DNA from 2 places in the Streptomyces sp. JLBJ103 genome. Region 1 is predicted to be linked to the other one. Evidence: riboswitches for the same ligand, from Rfam matches in the RefSeq annotation. Region 1 holds a riboswitch; the other holds the start of a gene.

Region 1 (8,360 bases):
CGATGGGGACCCCGGTGTCCACGCTGACCTGGGTGAGGCCCTGGGTGACGCCTTGGCACACATAGTCGAAGTGGGGGGTGCCACCGCGGATGACCACGCCGAGGGCCACGACCGCGTCGTAGCCGCGGCCCGCCAGGACCTTGGCGACCACCGGCAGCTCGAAGCTGCCGGGCACCCGCAGCACAGTGGGCTCGGAGATGCCGAGTTCGCCGAGGGCGCGCAGCGCGCCGTCGACCAGCCCGTCCATCACCTTCTCGTGCCACTGTGCGGCGATGACGGCCACGCGCAGGTCGCCGCAGTTCTTCACGGACAGTTCGGGGGCGCCCTTACCGCTCACGTCTCTCCTCGGTGCGTCTGTGCCCTCGTACGGGTTCCGTACGGGTCGTTCGGATCGTTCAGGTCGTTCTGGTGGTTCTGGTGGTTCTGGTGGTTCTGGTGGTTCTGGTGGTTCTGGTGGTTCTGGTGGTTCTGGTGGTTCGGATGTACGCGGTGCCGGTGACCGGCGCGGCTACTGGTTGCCGCAGGCGGACACGGGTTCGGCCTGGTCGCCGTCCAGCCAGGGCAGCTCATGCCCCATCCGGTCCCGCTTGGTCCGCAGATACCGCAGATTGTGTTCCCCGGCCTTGACCGGCATCGGCTCCCGGCCGAGCACCCGCAGTCCGTGGCGGACCAGGGCCGTGGTCTTCTCGGGGTTGTTGGTCATCAGCCGCAGCGAGCGCACACCGAGGTCGGTGAGGATGTCCGCGCCCGCGGCGTAGTCCCGTGCGTCGGCGGGCAGCCCCAGCTCCAGATTGGCGTCCAGGGTGTCCCGTCCCAGCTCCTGGAGCTGGTACGCGCGCAGCTTGGACAGCAGCCCGATACCGCGCCCCTCGTGGCCGCGCAGATAGAGCACCACGCCGCGGCCCTCGGCGGCCACCCGCTCCAGCGAGGCGTGCAGCTGGGGGCCGCAGTCGCAGCGCAGCGAGTGGAACACATCGCCGGTGAGGCATTCGGAGTGGACGCGCACCAGCACGTCCTCGCCGTCGCCGATCTCGCCCTGGACGAGCGCGATGTGCTCGACGCCGTCGGCGGTGGAGCGGTAGCCGTACGCCTGGAAGTCCCCGAAGGCGGTGGGCAGCCGGGTCTGGGCCTCGCGCCGCACGCTGGGCTCCAGCGCCTTGCGGTGGGCGATCAGGTCCTCGATGGAGATGATCGCCAGATCGTGCTTACGGGCGAAGGCGACCAGGTCCGGCAGGCGCAGCATGGCGCCGTCCTCGCCCGCGATCTCGACGATCGCGGCGGCCGGCCGCAGCCCCGCGAGCCGGGCCAGATCGACCCCGGCCTCGGTGTGGCCGTCCCGGGCGAGCACTCCGCCGTGGCGGGCACGCAGCGGGAAGATATGGCCGGGTCGCGCGAAGTCACCGGGGACGCTGTGCGGATCGGCCAGCAGCCGCAGGGTGGTGGCCCGGTCGGCGGCGGAGATACCGGTGCTGACGCCGTGCTCGGCGGTGGCGTCGACCGAGACGGTGAAGGCGGTGCGCATGGACTCGGAGTTCTGCTCCACCATCTGGGGCAGCTCCAGCCGGTCGAGATCGGAGCCGTCCAGCGTGGCGCAGATCAGCCCGCGGCACTCGGACATCATGAACGCGACGATCTCGGGGGTGACCTTCTCGGCGGCGACGATGAGATCGCCCTCGTTCTCCCGGTCCTCGTCGTCCACGACCACGACGGGGCGGCCCGCGGCGATCTCGTCGATGGCCCGTTCGACGGAGTCCAGCGCCAGCTCGTCGGGCCATTCCTCGGCGGTGCGCGCGGTGCGCAGGGGGGCGGGGGTCGTCGGCTGCGGCTCGGCGGTCTGCTGCGCGGTCTCCGCGTATGCCTCGCTCATGACACTCCTTCCAAGGACGGGCGCGCTGGCGGCCTCGCGGTGGATCTGTCCGGGGACGGTGCCCAGACGGTCGAGGGCGGTCATGAGACGGCCTCCCCATGGGTGGTTCCGGAAGCGGGGGTGGCGGCGGGGCCGTGGGCGCGGTCCCCGAGCATTCGCTCGACGTACTTGGCGACCACGTCCACCTCGAGGTTGACCGGGTCTCCGGTCTCCTTGACGCCGAGGGTGGTGAGGGCGAGCGTCGTCGGGATCAGGCTCACGGTGAAGTAGTCGGGGCCCGCGTCCACGACGGTCAGGCTGATGCCGTCGACGGTGATGGAGCCCTTCTCCACGACATAGCGGCTGAGGTCGGCGGGGAGCGAGATCTTGACGATCTCCCAGTGCTCGGAGGGCTTGCGCTCGACGATGGTGCCGGTGCCGTCGACATGGCCCTGGACGAGGTGGCCACCGAGCCGCCCGCCGAGCGCCATGGGGCGCTCCAGGTTGACCCGGGAGCCCACGGCGAGCGCGCCGAGGCTGGAGCGGTTCAGGGTCTCGGCCATCACATCGGCACTGAACTCGCCGCCCGCGGGGCCCTCTTCGCGGTCCACGACGGTGAGACAGACGCCGTTGACCGCGATGGAGTCGCCGTGCTTCGCACCGTCGGTGACGACGGGGCCGCGCACCTGGAAGCGGGAGGCGTCGCCCAGGTTCTCGATGGCGACGATCTCACCCAGTTCTTCGACAATTCCGGTGAACACTTCAGTTCTCCTCGGCGAGGGTGGCTGCGGGAACAGCGGTGACGCGCAGATCGGGCCCGAGCCGGGTGACATCGGCCGGCTCGAGGCGCAACGCCTGCGCGATGGTGGTGATTCCGGCGTCGGCGAGGGCCGCCGGGCCCGCGCCGAGCAGAACGGGGGCCAGATAGCCGACGACCTTGTCGACGGCTCCGGCGGCGAGGAACGCCCCGGCGAGCGTGGGCCCGCCCTCCAGCAGTACGGAGCGCACCCCGCGGTGGTGCAACGCGGTCAGCAGCGCGCCGATGTCGAGCCCCTCGGCGTCGGCGGAGCGGGGCAGCCGTACGGTCTCCACGCCCGGCAGATGGCCGGTGTCGGCGTCCTCGGCGACGGCGATCAGCGTGGGCGCCACGTCGTCCAGGACCCGGGCGCCGGGGGTGATGGTCGCGCGGGTGTCGACGACGACGCGCAGCGGCTGGGTCGCCCCGTCCCGGTCGCGTACGGCCAGGTGGGGGTCGTCGGCGCGCAGCGTGCCGGAGCCGACGACCACGGCGTCCGCCTCGGCGCGCAGCCGGTGCACATCGGCGCGGGAGGCGGCGGAGGTGATCCAGCGGCTGGTGCCGTCGGCCGCGGCGCTGCGCCCGTCGAGGGTGGCGGCGTACTTCCACAGCACGAAGGGGCGGCCGCGCCGCATCGAGGTCAGCCAGGCTTCGTTGACCGCTTCGGCCTCGTCGGTCAGCGGTCCGGCCGCGACATCGATCCCGGCGGCCGCGAGGGTGGCGGCGCCACCCCGGGCCTCGGCGGTGGGGTCGGCGACGGCGTAGCGGACGCGGGCCACCCCGGCGTCGATGAGCGCCTGGGCGCAGGGTCCGGTGCGGCCGGTGTGGTTGCAGGGTTCGAGGGTGACCAGCGCGGTCCCGCCACGGGCCCGTTCACCCGCGGCGCGCAGCGCGTGGACCTCGGCATGCGGGCCACCGGCCCGCTGGTGCCAGCCCTCACCGACGGTGCGGCCCTGGGCGTCGAGGATGACGCAGCCGACGACGGGGTTGGGGCTGGTGTGGCCGAGGCCGCGGGCTGCGAGCGCGACGGCATGGCGCATCGCGTCGGCTTCGGCTGTGGTGGCCACCGGGTCCTCCTGCCTCTTCGGGCACGGACTCCGGGGCTGTCGGAAACGACACGAACGAACGACGGCGCCGCCGACGCGCCGGGATCGGCGGACGGGCCCGCACGAGAACAGCGCGGACCGCCGATAGCGGCGCACCGGTGATGTCGCATTCGCCGCGCACTGCCTCCCATCCGGACTTTCACCGTCGGTCCAGGAATTTCACCTGGTCAACCGGCCGCTGGCGGCGGACGGGTCGCGGACTGTAACCGCCGGTTCGGATTTTCACCGACCCCGGAGTGCGCTGACGTCACTGGTACGGGCCCAGTGTGCCATGACGATCAGCGGACATGGAGCCCCACCCCCTGTGGCTTCTCTCACCCACGGGGCGGGAATCAGCCCCGGGAGCCTGCGGGAATGGGGCCCCGGATGGGGTCGGCCGGACTCGGCCAGCCCGCGCCGAACAGGTCGTTCTGGGCCGCGTCCGTCGCTGTGAGCACCGCGCCGCGGAGGACCGCGCCGCCGCCGACTGCTCCGGGTCGGACCTCGGTGCGCAGCGGGGACATTCGGGCGACATGCGCTTCGACGCGGTGGGCGAGGGCCGTACCCCCGGCACGACCGACCTCGCCGCCGAGGACCGCACAGCCCGGGTCGAGCACCGCGCTCACCGCGGTGGTCCCCGGCAGCGGCAGGAAGCCGATCTCGCCGGTGCCGCCCGAGGCGCCGCGGCGCAGCACCCCGTCCAGCACCACGGCCGCGCCCACCCCGTGGCCCGGCCACAGCAGGACGGAGGTGTCCCGGTCGCGCACCACGCCGAGCCGCTGCTCGGCGACCACGGCGAGGTTGACCTCGTTCTCCAGGCACCGGCGCCGCCAGCCCGGTGTGCGGCGCGGCGGCCGGTTCGCGGTGCCAGGAGGGCAGCCCGGCCGGGGAGTTGAGCCCACCGGTGGCGGGGTCCACCAGACCGGGCGCGCCGACACCGATGTGGTGCAGACGCCGACGCCGGCGCCGGCCGGAGAAATCGCCTATCCACCAGGCAGGCTCCCTGATAGCTTCCCACCGGCATCAGACGGGGACGGGCCGTGCTGCCGTGCGTCGGGGAGGGAGCGACCGTCATGAGCAGTGGTACGGAATCCGGGGCGCTCCGGATGATCCCGGTACGGCGGGCGCGGATGGCCGTCGCGGCGGTCTTCGCGGTCCACGGCGCGGTCACCGGGAACTTCGCCACCCGCATCCCCTGGATCCAGGAGCGGTTGGACATCAGCGCGGGCCAACTCGGCCTGGCGCTCGCCTTCCCCGCGATCGGGGCCTCCTTCGCGATGCCGCTCGCGGGGCGGATCAGCCACCGCTTCGGCGCCCGCGCGGCGCTGCGCGGACTGCTGGCCCTGTGGTGCCTGTGGCTCGCGGTCCCCCCGCTCGTCCCCGGCCTGGTCTGGCTGTGCGGCGCGCTGTTCGTGTTCGGCGCGACCGCCGGGATGTCCGACGTCGCCATGAACGCCCTCGGCGTGGAGATAGAGACCCGGCTGGGCCGCCCCATCATGTCCGGACTGCACGGGATGTGGAGCGCGGGCGCGCTCATCGGCTCGGCGGCGGGCACGGTCGCGGCCCACGCGGAGGCGGACGCCCGGCTGCATCTGGCCATCGCGGCCGGGGCCCTGACGGTGCTGGGCGCGATCGCCTGTCACTGGGTCCTGGATCTGCGCAGCGCGGCCGAGGAGCACCCGCCGCCACGTTTCGCGCTTCCGCCGCGCTCCGCGCTGATCGTCGGCGCGGTGGGGTTCTGCGCGGTGTTCGCCGAGGGGGCGAGCCTTGACTGGTCGGCGGTCTATCTGCGGGACGTCATGGACTCCTCCCCCGGGGTCGCCGCCGCCTGCACCACGGCCTTCTCCTGCACCATGGCCGCGGCCCGGCTGGCGGGCGACGCGGTGGTGGGCCGGTTCGGCCCGGTACGGACGGTACGGGCGGGCGGGGCGCTCGCCACGCTCGGCGGCCTCGGGGTCGTCACGGCGCCGAACGCGGCCCTCGCCATCGCGGGCTTCGCCCTCATCGGGCTGGGCATCGCGGTCGTGGTGCCGCTGGCGTTCGCCGCCGCGGGCCGCAGCGGCCCGGCCCCCAGCCAGGCCATCGCGGGCGTGGCCACGATCACCTACACCTCGGGGTTGATCGCCCCCGCGGCGATGGGCTCGATCGCGGACATGACCTCACTGACGGTGTCGTTCTGCCTGGTCACAGTCCTCGCACTGGGCCTGGTCGCAGGCGCGGGCGTCCTCCGCGGCGCGGCCCACGAGACCCCCCACACGCCGGGCGCCGCGCCCCACGACGGCAACACCGCACAGCGCACCACCTCCGGCTGACCCGGCCCGCGCCGCGGCGACCGCGCACCCCGACAGAACCGCGAGCCCCCGGCCCTTCGGGGACCGCCGAAAGGTCGGGGGCGCACCATGGAGGCATGACGCAGTCCCCGCACAGCGGTCCGCAACTCGCGCGGCTGGCCGCGCTGCTCGCCGACGAGACGCGCGCCGCCATGTGTCTGGCGCTGCTCGACGGGCGGGCGTGGACCGCGGGGGAGCTGGCGCGGTACGCCGGGGTGGCCGCCTCGACCGCCACCGAGCATCTGAACAAGCTGATCGACGGCGATCTCCTGGCCCAGGAGCGCCAGGGCCGGCATCGCTACGTGCGGCTGGCCGGTCCGCAGGTGGCGCAGCTGATCGAGGATCTGTCCGCATATGCCGCGCCACCGGCCCCGCCGCGTACGCTGCGCGCCTCCAGCGCGAGCGCCGCGCTGGCGCGGGCGCGGACCTGTTACGACCATCTGGCCGGGCGGCTGGGCACCGCGATCACCGACGCGATGCTGGAGCGCGGGCTGCTCCAGGGGGCGACGGGGTTCGCGTTGACCGGCAGCGGGATGGACTGGTTCCGGGAGCTGGGCATCGATCTGCCGGATGCCGCCTCGCGCAGGCGGCGGCCGATGGCCCGCAGCTGTCTGGACTGGACCGAGCGGCGGCCGCATCTGGCCGGGGTGGCCGGGGCCGCGCTGTGCCGGCACGCGCTGGACACCGGCTGGTGCGTACGTATCGGCAGCGGACGCGCGCTGCGCGTCAGCCCCGACGGCGAACGGGCCCTGCGCGACCTGCTCGGCGTCACCGCCCTGGCCTGAGCCCCCGCGACGGTTCGGCGGGGACCGAAGCGATACGGACCTACCGTCGGAACCATGAGCGATCACCAGAACCCCGCACCGACACCGCGGGCCGACGGTCATACAGAACGCACAGGCTCCACCGGCCACGCCGCCTTTCACCGGCTCCATCACACCGAACGCCCGCTGCTGCTCCCCAACGCCTGGGACCACGCCTCCGCCGCCGCCCTCGTCCGCCGCGGCTTCCCCGCCATCGGCACCACCAGCCTGGGGGTCGCCGTCGCGGCCGGGCTGCCGGACGCGGCGGGCGCCACCCGCGCGGAGACGCTCACCCTCGCACGCGGGCTGGCCCGCCTTCCCGCGCTGGTGAGCGTGGACATCGAGGGCGGGTTCAGCGAGCGGCCCGAGGAGATCGCCGCGCTCGCGGCCGAGTTGGACGCGGCCGGGGTCGTCGGGGTGAACATCGAGGACGGACGCCCCGACGGCACCCTCGCCCCGCTCGCGCACCAGTGCGCGGTGATCGCGGCGATCAAGGAGCGGGTCCCCCGGCTGTTCGTCAACGCGCGCACCGACACCCACTGGCTCGCCGCCATCGGATTCGCGGACGCGCCCCGGCTGTCGGTGACCGCCGAGCGCCTCGCGGCGTATGTCCAGGCGGGCGCCGACGGTGTCTTCGTCCCCGCGCTCACCGACGAGCACCACATCGCCGCGTTCGCGGACGACCTCGGCGACACCCCGCTCAACGTCCTCTTCTCCCCCGGCCATCACACCTATGAGCGCCTGGCCGAGCTGGGCGTACGGCGGATCAGCTGCGGTTCGCTGCTCTTCCGCGCCGCACTGCACAGCGCCGTCGAGCTGGCCTGGTCCATCGCCCACCCGGAGGCGGCCCACCCGGACAACTCCCGCACCGCGCTTGCCAGCTATGCGGAGGCAGCGTCGCTGTCCGACTTCTGCACAGAAGCGCGCGTATAAGGAGCGACACAACCGGGACGCAACCGGGACGCAAACCGGGATCTCATCCGCTCGGGGCGAGGTCCTGGAGGCCCACGACCCGGAGCAGTTCCAGCCGTTCGGCGGAGTCGCTGCCGGGGCGGGCGGTGTACACGATCAGCCGCTGGCCGTGGTCCGCGCTCAGCAGCACCTCGCACTCCAGCTCCAGTTCCCCCACTACCGGATGCCGCAACCGCCGCACCGGGGAACGCCCTTCGGCACGCTCCTCGCGTTCGCCCGGCGGCCTCGCCGTCAGGTCACCGAACAGGGCCGTCGCCATGGTGTTCCGGGCCAGCACCTCACCCCCGTCGGTGACCACCTGCGCCGGGGTGTCGTACAGCCGGTCCAGGACCCGCAGCAGCCCGGGGCGGATATGCCCGGCGGTGGCCGGATCGTGCGGTGGCTCCTCCCCCGCCAGCCGGAAGAGATGGTCGCGCTCGGCGTCGGTGAGCCGTAGCGCACGGGCCAGCGCGGTGAGCATCCGGCGGGAGGGGTGCGGGCCGCGGGCCTGTTCCAGCCGGGTGTAGTAGTCCGCCGACATCCCGGTGA
Region 2 (8,360 bases), 2.6 Mb from region 1:
GCTCACGGTGCTGGAGGTGCATCGCGCCCTGGACCGGATCGCGGCGGTCTCCGGCACCGGCGCCGCCGCGGAACGCAAGCGTCTGGTGGGCGAGCTGATGTCCGCCGCGACCGAGGACGAGCAGCGCTTTCTGCTCGGGCTGCTGGGCGGGGAGCTGCGGCAGGGCGCGCTGGAGGCGCTGGCGGTGGAGGGGCTCGCGGCGGCGGCCGGTGCGCCGCCCGCGGAGGTGCGCCGGGCGGTGATGCTGGGCGGCTCGCTCGGCGCGGTCGCCGAAGCCCTGCTGGGGCGCGGCCCGGAGGCGCTGGCCGACTTCCGGCTGGAGGTGGGGCGGCCGGTGCTGCCGATGCTCGCGCAGAGCGCCAAGGACCTCGACGAGGCCATGGACCGGCTCGGCCCTTGCGCGGTCGAGGAGAAGCTCGACGGCATCCGGGTCCAGGTGCACCGGGACGGGGACGACGTACGGATCTACACCCGCACCCTCGACGAGATCACCGGGCGGCTGCCGGAGGTGGTCGCGGCGGCGCGGGAGCTGGCGGTGGAGCGTGCGGTCCTGGACGGGGAGGTGATCTCCCTGGACGCCGAGGGGCGGCCGCGGCCGTTCCAGGAGACCTCCGCCCGGGTCGGCTCCCGGCTGGACGTGGCCGGGGCCTCGGCCGCGCTGCCGCTGTCCCCGGTCTTCTTCGATCTGCTCGCCGTGGACGACCGCGATCTGCTGGCGCTCCCGGCCCGGGAGCGCCACGGCGAACTGGCCCGGGTGACGCCCGAGCCCCGGCGGGTGCGGCGGCTGGTCGCCGAGGATCCGGAGGATCCCGAAACCCGGCGCGCGGCCGGTGAGTTCGCCGCCGACGTGCTGGCCCGGGGGCATGAGGGGGTCATGGTCAAGGGGCTGGAGTCGGCGTACGGCGCGGGCCGGCGCGGTGCCTCCTGGCTGAAGGTCAAACCGGTGCACACCCTCGATCTGGTGGTGCTGGCGGCGGAGTGGGGGCACGGCCGCCGCACCGGGAAGCTGTCCAACCTCCATCTGGGCGCACGGCGGCCGGACGGCACGTTCGCGATGCTCGGCAAGACGTTCAAAGGGCTCACCGACACGCTGCTGTCCTGGCAGACCGAGGCGCTGCTCGCGATCGCCGTCAGCGACGACGGCTGGGTGGTGCGGGTGCGGCCGGAGCTGGTGGTGGAGGTGGCCTTCGACGGCCTCCAGCGCTCCTCGCGCTATCCGATGGGGGTCACCCTGCGGTTCGCCCGGGTGCTGCGCTACCGGGAGGACAAACCGGCGGACCAGGCGGACACCGTCGAAACGGTGCTGGCGCTGCGGCGCGACAGCGCGAGTTGAGGGGCGCGGAAGCGAAGGGCTCAGCGGCCCAGCGCCCGCGCGGCCAGCCGGTACGTGGCCAGATCGGTCACCGAGATCATCGGCATCAGACGGCTCGCGGCCAGTCTGCTGAGGTCACCGTGGCACGCGGTGTTCCAGTCCGCGCGGACGACCTCGCACATCGTCGTGACGCCGGAGAGCCCGGCCAGCAGGGACAGATCGACGGCGGCCTCGGGGTATCCGGCCCGCTCCAGCACACCGCCGGGCACCGCGCGCACCGGGAAGACATGGCCGGGGCGGCCCAGTTGCTCGGGGGCGGTGCGCGGATCGGCGAGGGCCTGGATGGTGTGCGAGCGGTCGAGGGCGGAGCCGCCGGTGGTGGTGGGCCCGAGGAGATCGACGGAGACGGTGAAGGCGGTCGACTGGAGTCCGGTGTTCTCCTCCACCATCTGCGGCAGTGACAGCCGGGCGGCGCGGTCGTGCGGCAGGGCCACACACACCACGCCGGAGGTATGGTCCAGCATCTGGCGCAGGGCGCCTTCATGGGTGTGCTCCGCGGCGAGCACAAGATGGCCCTCCTGCCCCCGCGACGCGTCGTCGAAGACGACCACGAAGCCGCCCTCGGCGAACGCCTCGCTCGCCTGCTCCACGGCCAGCAGACGTTCCGTCTCGACCGGTTGCTCCATCACTGCCATGGGCTGTGGCCCTCCTGTGCCCTGTTCCCTGCGGATCGATTCCGGGGAGACGCGGGCAGCAGCGGCGCGGTGCACGGTCCAGGCTGCCCGGCCGTCCGCGGGCGCCGCCGTGCGGCACGGGGTGCCGCCGCGTACTTCCTCCCATCCGGACTGTCACCGTCGGTCCCGGAGTTCCACCGGATCGGCCGGCCGATGGGTTCGGCCGGGTCGCGGACTGTCACCGCCGGTTCGGAGTTGCACCGACCCCGGAGCACGCGAAAATCGCTGGAGAGCATTTTGGCACACACCCATCCCCTGACGAAGTGTCAATCCTCACACGCCGTACGCCGACGATTACGCAAGATCATGTCCGTACTGGACCGTTGGGCTCCGGCGGATCTCAACTCTCGCTCGGGTCGTAGGAGTTGGCCAGCTCGAACGGATCGGGCTCCAGACCCGACGTCGGCCAGCGCTGCTCGCTCCGCCACCGCTCGTTCTCCAACGCCAGTGCGTTCCACAGCTGGTTGAGCGGATGAGAGGCGTCGTAGTGGGCCCGCTCCCCGCGCCGGGTGAAGGCGCCGAGCAGCACCTCGAGCCGGGGCCCGGTGTCATTGACCAGCTCCACCGCGCGCAGCTCCCGCCCCTGGGCGATCCGCGGATCGCCCGCCGCGTCCGCGACCCCCCTGGTGACCAGCATGCAGCCGCGCAGCAGCCCCGAACGCAGCAGCTCGAAGCCGTAGTTGACGGTGTCGATCTCGGCGGCGATCCGCAGCTTGCCGCGGTAGTCGGCGCCGAACCAGGTGTGCAGCACCCCGTTCATCAGCCCGCTCGCGGAGATCACCAGGGGGAGGGCGCGCAGCGCGTCCGCCTCGACCGTCGGACCGGGCAGCTCCGCCTCGGACAGATTGGTCAGCAGCGAAACACCGTTGCGGCGCCACTCCATCACATCGAAGGCGTCGAGTTCATGGTCGTCGTCCGGCCTGGTCACCACACTGCCGCAGACCAGATCCACCTCCTTGGCGCGCAGTTTGGCCAGCACGTCGCGGGTGCGGACATGGCCGACCTTGAGCTCGATCCCGCGCTGCCGGAACTCCTCGGCCACCCGCTCCCCGGCGCCCGCCAGATAGCCGAGCGTGAAGCGGGTGGTGCCCACCATCAGCGTTCTGCCGAGCCGCCGGCGCGACTCGTGGATCCCCTCCAGCCAGTCGTCGAGCGTGCCGCGCGCCAGTTCCACGAGGGTTTCCCCGGTGCCGGTGAACAGCACGTCCTTGCCGCGCCCTTGCTTGAGCACCAGCGGTTCGCCGCACAGCTCACGGAAGTTGCGGTTCATGGTGTCGAGCTGCTTCTGCACACTCGACTGCTCCCGCCCCAGAACCCGGGCCGCGCCCAGGGCCGTTCCGGTCTCGTAGACCACGATCAGTGTGCGGAGCTGGTCCATGGTGGTGTCCATCAACGCGAGCGGGCTCTGGAGAAGCCTGCTCCGTCCGGTGGCCGACGGAGAACCGACCGGCCCGGATCTAGCCATGTATCCCCATCGCTTTCCAAGTCTGCCCGTTTTATGGACCCATGAGTTTAGCGCCGCCCCAACTCATCGACAGGTCAATAGAAATCATCCGGAGATGATTTCGGATAAGGGTGGATTTACTGTCCCCACGAATGACAGGCTGCTGCCGCCCCTTCGGGCATGTTCACCAGATCAGCACAAGGAAAAAGAATGAAGGAAATGCGCCCATTTCTCCTCGCCACCGGCCTTGCGGTGACAGCGGCACTCCTGACGGGGTGTTCCGACGACAGCGAGGAGAAACACAAGGTGACATACGTGGCGACCGGCTCACAACCGTTCGAAGTGGAGTACGACAAGCCGGGGACGCAGAACTTCGAGGACAGTGTGAAGAAGGAGTTCGACCCCAAGGAGCTCGGCCCGGCGCACGGTAAGTGGACCAAGACCGTGGAGGTGACCGAGCTCGACGGTCTCAGCCTTACGGTGAGCGGCGAATCCAAGGTGACGTGCACGATCTTGGTCGACGGCAAAGTGAAGCAGAAGGCGACGTCGAAGGGTGCCGGAGACACGGTCTGGTGCAACGCGGACGGTTCCGGAATCAACAAGTGATCACTACGGGATCACCAAATGGGAAGTGAATCCTCCGGTTTACCTCAGGACGCGCGGTGAGCCGGTGAGCCGGTGCAATAGGACGACCCCTGGTGCCCATGGGCACCAGGGGTCGTTCACCGCACGCCGCGCGGAAGCGGCGGCTGTGGTCAGACGCCGATGTTTCCGCCGTCGCGCCGCCATACGCTGATCACCGACGGACGGACCAGCTTGCCCGGTCCGTCCGGCCAGGTGGACTTGGGGTTCTCCACGCTCGCCCCGTCCATCTCACCCGGGTGCTGCACGGCCACCATCACCCGCCGGTCCTGGACGATCGGACCGCAGGTCTCGGCACCGTTCGGCACCGTCAGGAACTGCTTGACCTCACCGCGGCGGCTGCCCGCGGTGGCCACCCCGAACAGACCGTCGTGGTTGCCCAGGGCGTTGCCGTCCGTCGAGATCCACAGGTTGCCGTAGGAGTCGAAGGTCAGGTTGTCCGGGCAGGAGATCGAGCTGACCTGGTCCTTCGGGAAGCCGCCGAAGTAGGTGGACGGGTCCGCCGGGTCACCGCAGACCAGGAACAGCCGCCAGCTGAAGCGGCGGGAGGCCGGGTCGTCGCGGTGCTCGGTCAGCTCCAGGATCTGGCCGTGCTTGTTGCTCTTGCGCGGGTTCGCCTCGTCGACGGGCGGCTTGCCGTCCTTGCCCCGGTCGCTGTTGTTCGTCAGCGCGATGTACACCCGGCCGGTGCGCGGGCTCGGCTCGACGTCCTCGGGGCGGTCCATCTTCGTCGCGCCCGCCTTGTCGGCGGCCATCCGCGTGAAGACGTACACCTCCTCGGCGGTCATGCCCTCGACGTAGGAGGTGTTGCCGCTCGCCAGCGCGATCCACTGGCCGGTGCCGTCGAACTCCCCGTCCTCGGGCAGCTTTCCGCTGCCGTCGATCTCCGAGGCCGGGCTGTCACCAGTGAACTTGGCGACGTACAGCGTGCCCTCGTCCAGCAGGGTGCGGTTGTGCTCACGCGCGGCCCGGCTGGTGCCCTTCATCATGCGCTTGGACGAGACGAACTTGTAGAAGTAGTCGAACTTCTCGTCGTCGCCCATGTAGAGGACCGGGCGGCCGTCCTCGGTCAGCCGGGGCTCGGCGGCCTCGTGCTTGAAGCGGCCCAGCGCGGTCAGCTTGCGCGGGGTGGAGTCCGGGTCGAACGGGTCGATCTCGATGACCCAGCCGAAGCGGTTGGACTCGTTGGGCTCCTGCGCCACGTCGAAGCGCTTGTCGAAACGCTCCCATTTGCGCTCGGAAGCGGCCCCGGTGACGCCGTAGCGCTTGAGGCGCGCGGCCGTCGTCGGGTCGGTCACCGAACCGCCGTTGGCGAAGTACTGGTTGAAGTTCTCCTCGCCCGACAGCACCGTGCCCCACGGGGTGATACCGCCACCACAGTTGTTCAGCGTGCCCAGGATCCGCTTGCCGGTCGGGTCGGCCGAGGTGCGCAGCAGCTTGCTGCCCGCCGCCGGGCCGGTGACCTCGAACGGCGTGGTGCCGGTGATCCGGCGGTTGAGGCGGTGGCGGGTCACCGCGGTCAGCTTGCCGAGCTTGCTGTCCTCCTGCGCCACGACCACGGACAGTCCGTGTGCGGCCCAGCCGATCTCGGCCTGCTCGCGGGTGGGGTTGTTCGCGTCGTAGTGCGCGAACATCAGGACCTCGTCGGTGTACTCGTGGTTGACCACGAGCAGCTGCCGGTCCCGCTCGTCCGGAAGGTCGAGGACGGCCATGTAGTCGTTGTTGTAACCGAACTGCCCCGCCTGCGCCTTGGCCGACTGGTTGTTCGCGTCGAAGGCGGGCGCACCGCGCAGAATCGGGTCGCCCCAACGGATGACGACGTTCTGGTCGTGGCCCTCGGTGACGACCACCGCGTCCTTGGTGTTCGGCGCGACGGGCGCGAAGCGCAGGCCCCGTGCCGCGCGGCCCTTGGCCGCCTCGGCGGCCGTCGGCGCGGCGGTGCCCTCGGCGGCCGAGGCGAGCGGCGCCCGACCGAGCGCCGTGGCCCCGGTCGCGGCGGCCACGGTCACCACGGCGCTCGCCCGCAGCAGCGAGCGGCGCGACGCGGAGCGGGCGATGATGTCGCCCACGTACTCGTTGTCACTCGTGTTGGGCACCTCGTGGAAACAGGCGTCACCACAGCGGTACCGGCACGTCAGCGCCGAACGACCGCCCGGATGCGCGCTGATGAGCGGCAGCAGCTTGCGCACGTCTTCCCCTCCGTAAGGGTGTCACGTAAGGCTTCTGGGGGCCCGCTCGCGCGGCCCGCACCGACATGGCGTCGGAATCCCTCATTCGGTGTGAAGCTATGGGCGTAGAACCTCGGTACGGCGTCCGGTTCATGAACCATGCGTGAACGACGGGCGACCGGAATCGACGGAAGAGGGCGGCCGAGCGGCCCGCTAGCCTTTCGGCACCACGGTCATGCTCCGCCATGCACCGCACACGACACGTGAGAGGTATCTCCCATGGGCATACGGGACCTACTGCGCAAAGTTTTCGGACGCTCCCGGGCCACGACGGCGGACGACTCCGCCATGCCGGAGGCCGCAGTTGTCCCGGACACCCAGCCCGGGGAAACGGGGGCCGTCTCGGCTGAGGCCGCCGAGGCCGCCGAGGCCGCCGTCCCGGCCGAGACGGCCGAGACGGCCGAGGTAGCGGAGGCGGTGGAGGTGGCCGTAACGGTGGAGGAGCCCGAGTCCGCGCCCAAGGCCGAGGCCGAGGCCGCCCCCAGGATCCCGGCCCCGCGGTCCGCCGACGACGACATCCTGCCGGACCCGGCCCTGGCCGAACCCCTGAAGACGCTGGACGAAATCCTCGGCTCGCCCGACCCCGAGGCGAAGGCGGGCATCTCGGCAGCAGAGGCCCCTGCCGAGGCGTCGGCCGACGACGCGTCCGCCACCACCACGGAGACGGAGGCCGAGGCCGAGACCGAGGCCGAGACCGAGACGGCAACGAAGCCCGAGCCCGCCACGGCGGAGGCCGAGGACAACGCCGCCGCCAAGGCCAGCGAGGCGTCCGCCCCGGCGGCGGAGGCCGCCGAGAGCGACACCGCCGCCCCTGAGCCCAAGGCCGCTGCCGAGGCCGAGGCGGAAGCAGACGCGGAAGAGACCCCGGAGGCCACGGCCAACGACGCGTCGGCTGAGGCGAAGCCGGAGGCCAAGGAAGAGCCCGAGCCCGCCACGGCGGAGACCGAGGAGCCCCCCGCCCCGGCGGCCAAGCCCCAGGCCGACAGCGCCGCCAACGCGGAGACCGAGGACAACACCGCCGCCAAGGCCAACGAAGCGACGGCCACCGAGGCGTCTGCCCCGGCGGCTGAGGCCGCCGAGAGCGACACCGCCGCTTCGGAGCCCAAGACCGCTGCCGAGGCCGAGGCGTCGGCCGACGACACGTCCGCCGCCAACACGGCGGTAGAGCCGGAAGCCGTCGAGGAGCCCGCCGACACCACCACGGAGGCGGAGGCCGCCGAGAACGACACCGCCGCCCCCGAGCCCGAGGCCGCTGTCGCGGCCGATGGGGAAGCAGACGCGGAAGACGCCCCGGAGGTCACGGCCAACGACGCGTCGGACGAACCGACACCGGAGGCCGACGAAGCCGAGGCCACGGCGGAGCCCGAGCCCGCCACGGCACAGGCCGACGCGGAGCCCGCCACACCGAGCGAGCCCCAGGCCAACGCCCCCGTGGAAGCGGAGGCAGGGCCAGAGGGCGACGCCCCGGCGACTTCGGCCGACGACGCGTCGGACGAGCCGACGCCGGACATCGCCGAAGCGGAGGCCACGGCGGAGACCCTGAACGAGCCCGAGATGACCGCGAAGGTGGAGGAACCCGAGGCGCAGGCCGACGAGGAGCCCGCCCCGGTGGCCGAGCCCGCCACGAAGGCGGAGGTCGAGGCCGAGCCTGCCAAGGCGGAAGCCGTGGCCGATGACGCGTCGGACGAACCGAAAGCCGACGCCGCCGGAGCCGAAGGCTCGGAGGAGCCCGAGCCCGAGCCCGAGCCGGACACGGAGTCCGCCGAGAGCGGGGAAGCCAAGGCCCCGGCCGAGGCCGAGGCTACGACGAAGGCAACGGCCGCCGAGGCGACGGCGGGCACCCCGGCCGTGGGGGCCGCTGAGGTTCAGGAGAAGGCTCCCGCACTGGTCGGGTTGTACACCGCTGCCGCGGAGGTGATCGAAAAGCAGGGGATGGCCGGTACGCGCGCCGTCGTCTACCTCGTTCTCGACCGGTCCGGGTCGATGCGGAACTACTACAA

What was found. Region 1 has a riboswitch for FMN ahead of ribD (bifunctional diaminohydroxyphosphoribosylaminopyrimidine deaminase/5-amino-6-(5-phosphoribosylamino)uracil reductase RibD). Riboswitches for the same ligand answer to the same signal wherever they lie in the genome.
Region 2: another riboswitch for FMN. It lies ahead of AC4BEG_RS16375 (3,4-dihydroxy-2-butanone-4-phosphate synthase); the one in region 1 lies ahead of ribD (bifunctional diaminohydroxyphosphoribosylaminopyrimidine deaminase/5-amino-6-(5-phosphoribosylamino)uracil reductase RibD).

The regions. Positions count from the first base shown of each region.
Region 1 covers NZ_CM177089.1:1,185,919-1,194,278, forward strand. The annotation lists gene ribH (6,7-dimethyl-8-ribityllumazine synthase) at 1-337, opposite strand, end outside; gene AC4BEG_RS04915 (bifunctional 3,4-dihydroxy-2-butanone-4-phosphate synthase/GTP cyclohydrolase II) at 509-1,867, opposite strand; gene AC4BEG_RS04920 (riboflavin synthase) at 1,948-2,607, opposite strand; gene ribD (bifunctional diaminohydroxyphosphoribosylaminopyrimidine deaminase/5-amino-6-(5-phosphoribosylamino)uracil reductase RibD) at 2,609-3,709, opposite strand; FMN riboswitch at 3,862-3,992, opposite strand; partial or broken gene AC4BEG_RS04930 (ROK family protein) at 4,081-4,681, opposite strand; gene AC4BEG_RS04935 (MFS transporter) at 4,801-6,039, shown strand; gene AC4BEG_RS04940 (ArsR/SmtB family transcription factor) at 6,135-6,842, shown strand; gene AC4BEG_RS04945 (isocitrate lyase/PEP mutase family protein) at 6,897-7,793, shown strand; gene AC4BEG_RS04950 (MmyB family transcriptional regulator) at 7,837-8,360, opposite strand, start outside.
Region 2 covers NZ_CM177089.1:3,744,021-3,752,380, forward strand. The annotation lists gene AC4BEG_RS16370 (ATP-dependent DNA ligase) at 1-1,333, shown strand, start outside; gene AC4BEG_RS16375 (3,4-dihydroxy-2-butanone-4-phosphate synthase) at 1,354-2,007, opposite strand; FMN riboswitch at 2,135-2,265, opposite strand; gene AC4BEG_RS16380 (LysR family transcriptional regulator) at 2,387-3,436, opposite strand; gene AC4BEG_RS16385 (hypothetical protein) at 3,701-4,096, shown strand; gene AC4BEG_RS16390 (PhoX family protein) at 4,246-6,321, opposite strand; gene AC4BEG_RS16395 (VWA domain-containing protein) at 6,580-8,360, shown strand, end outside.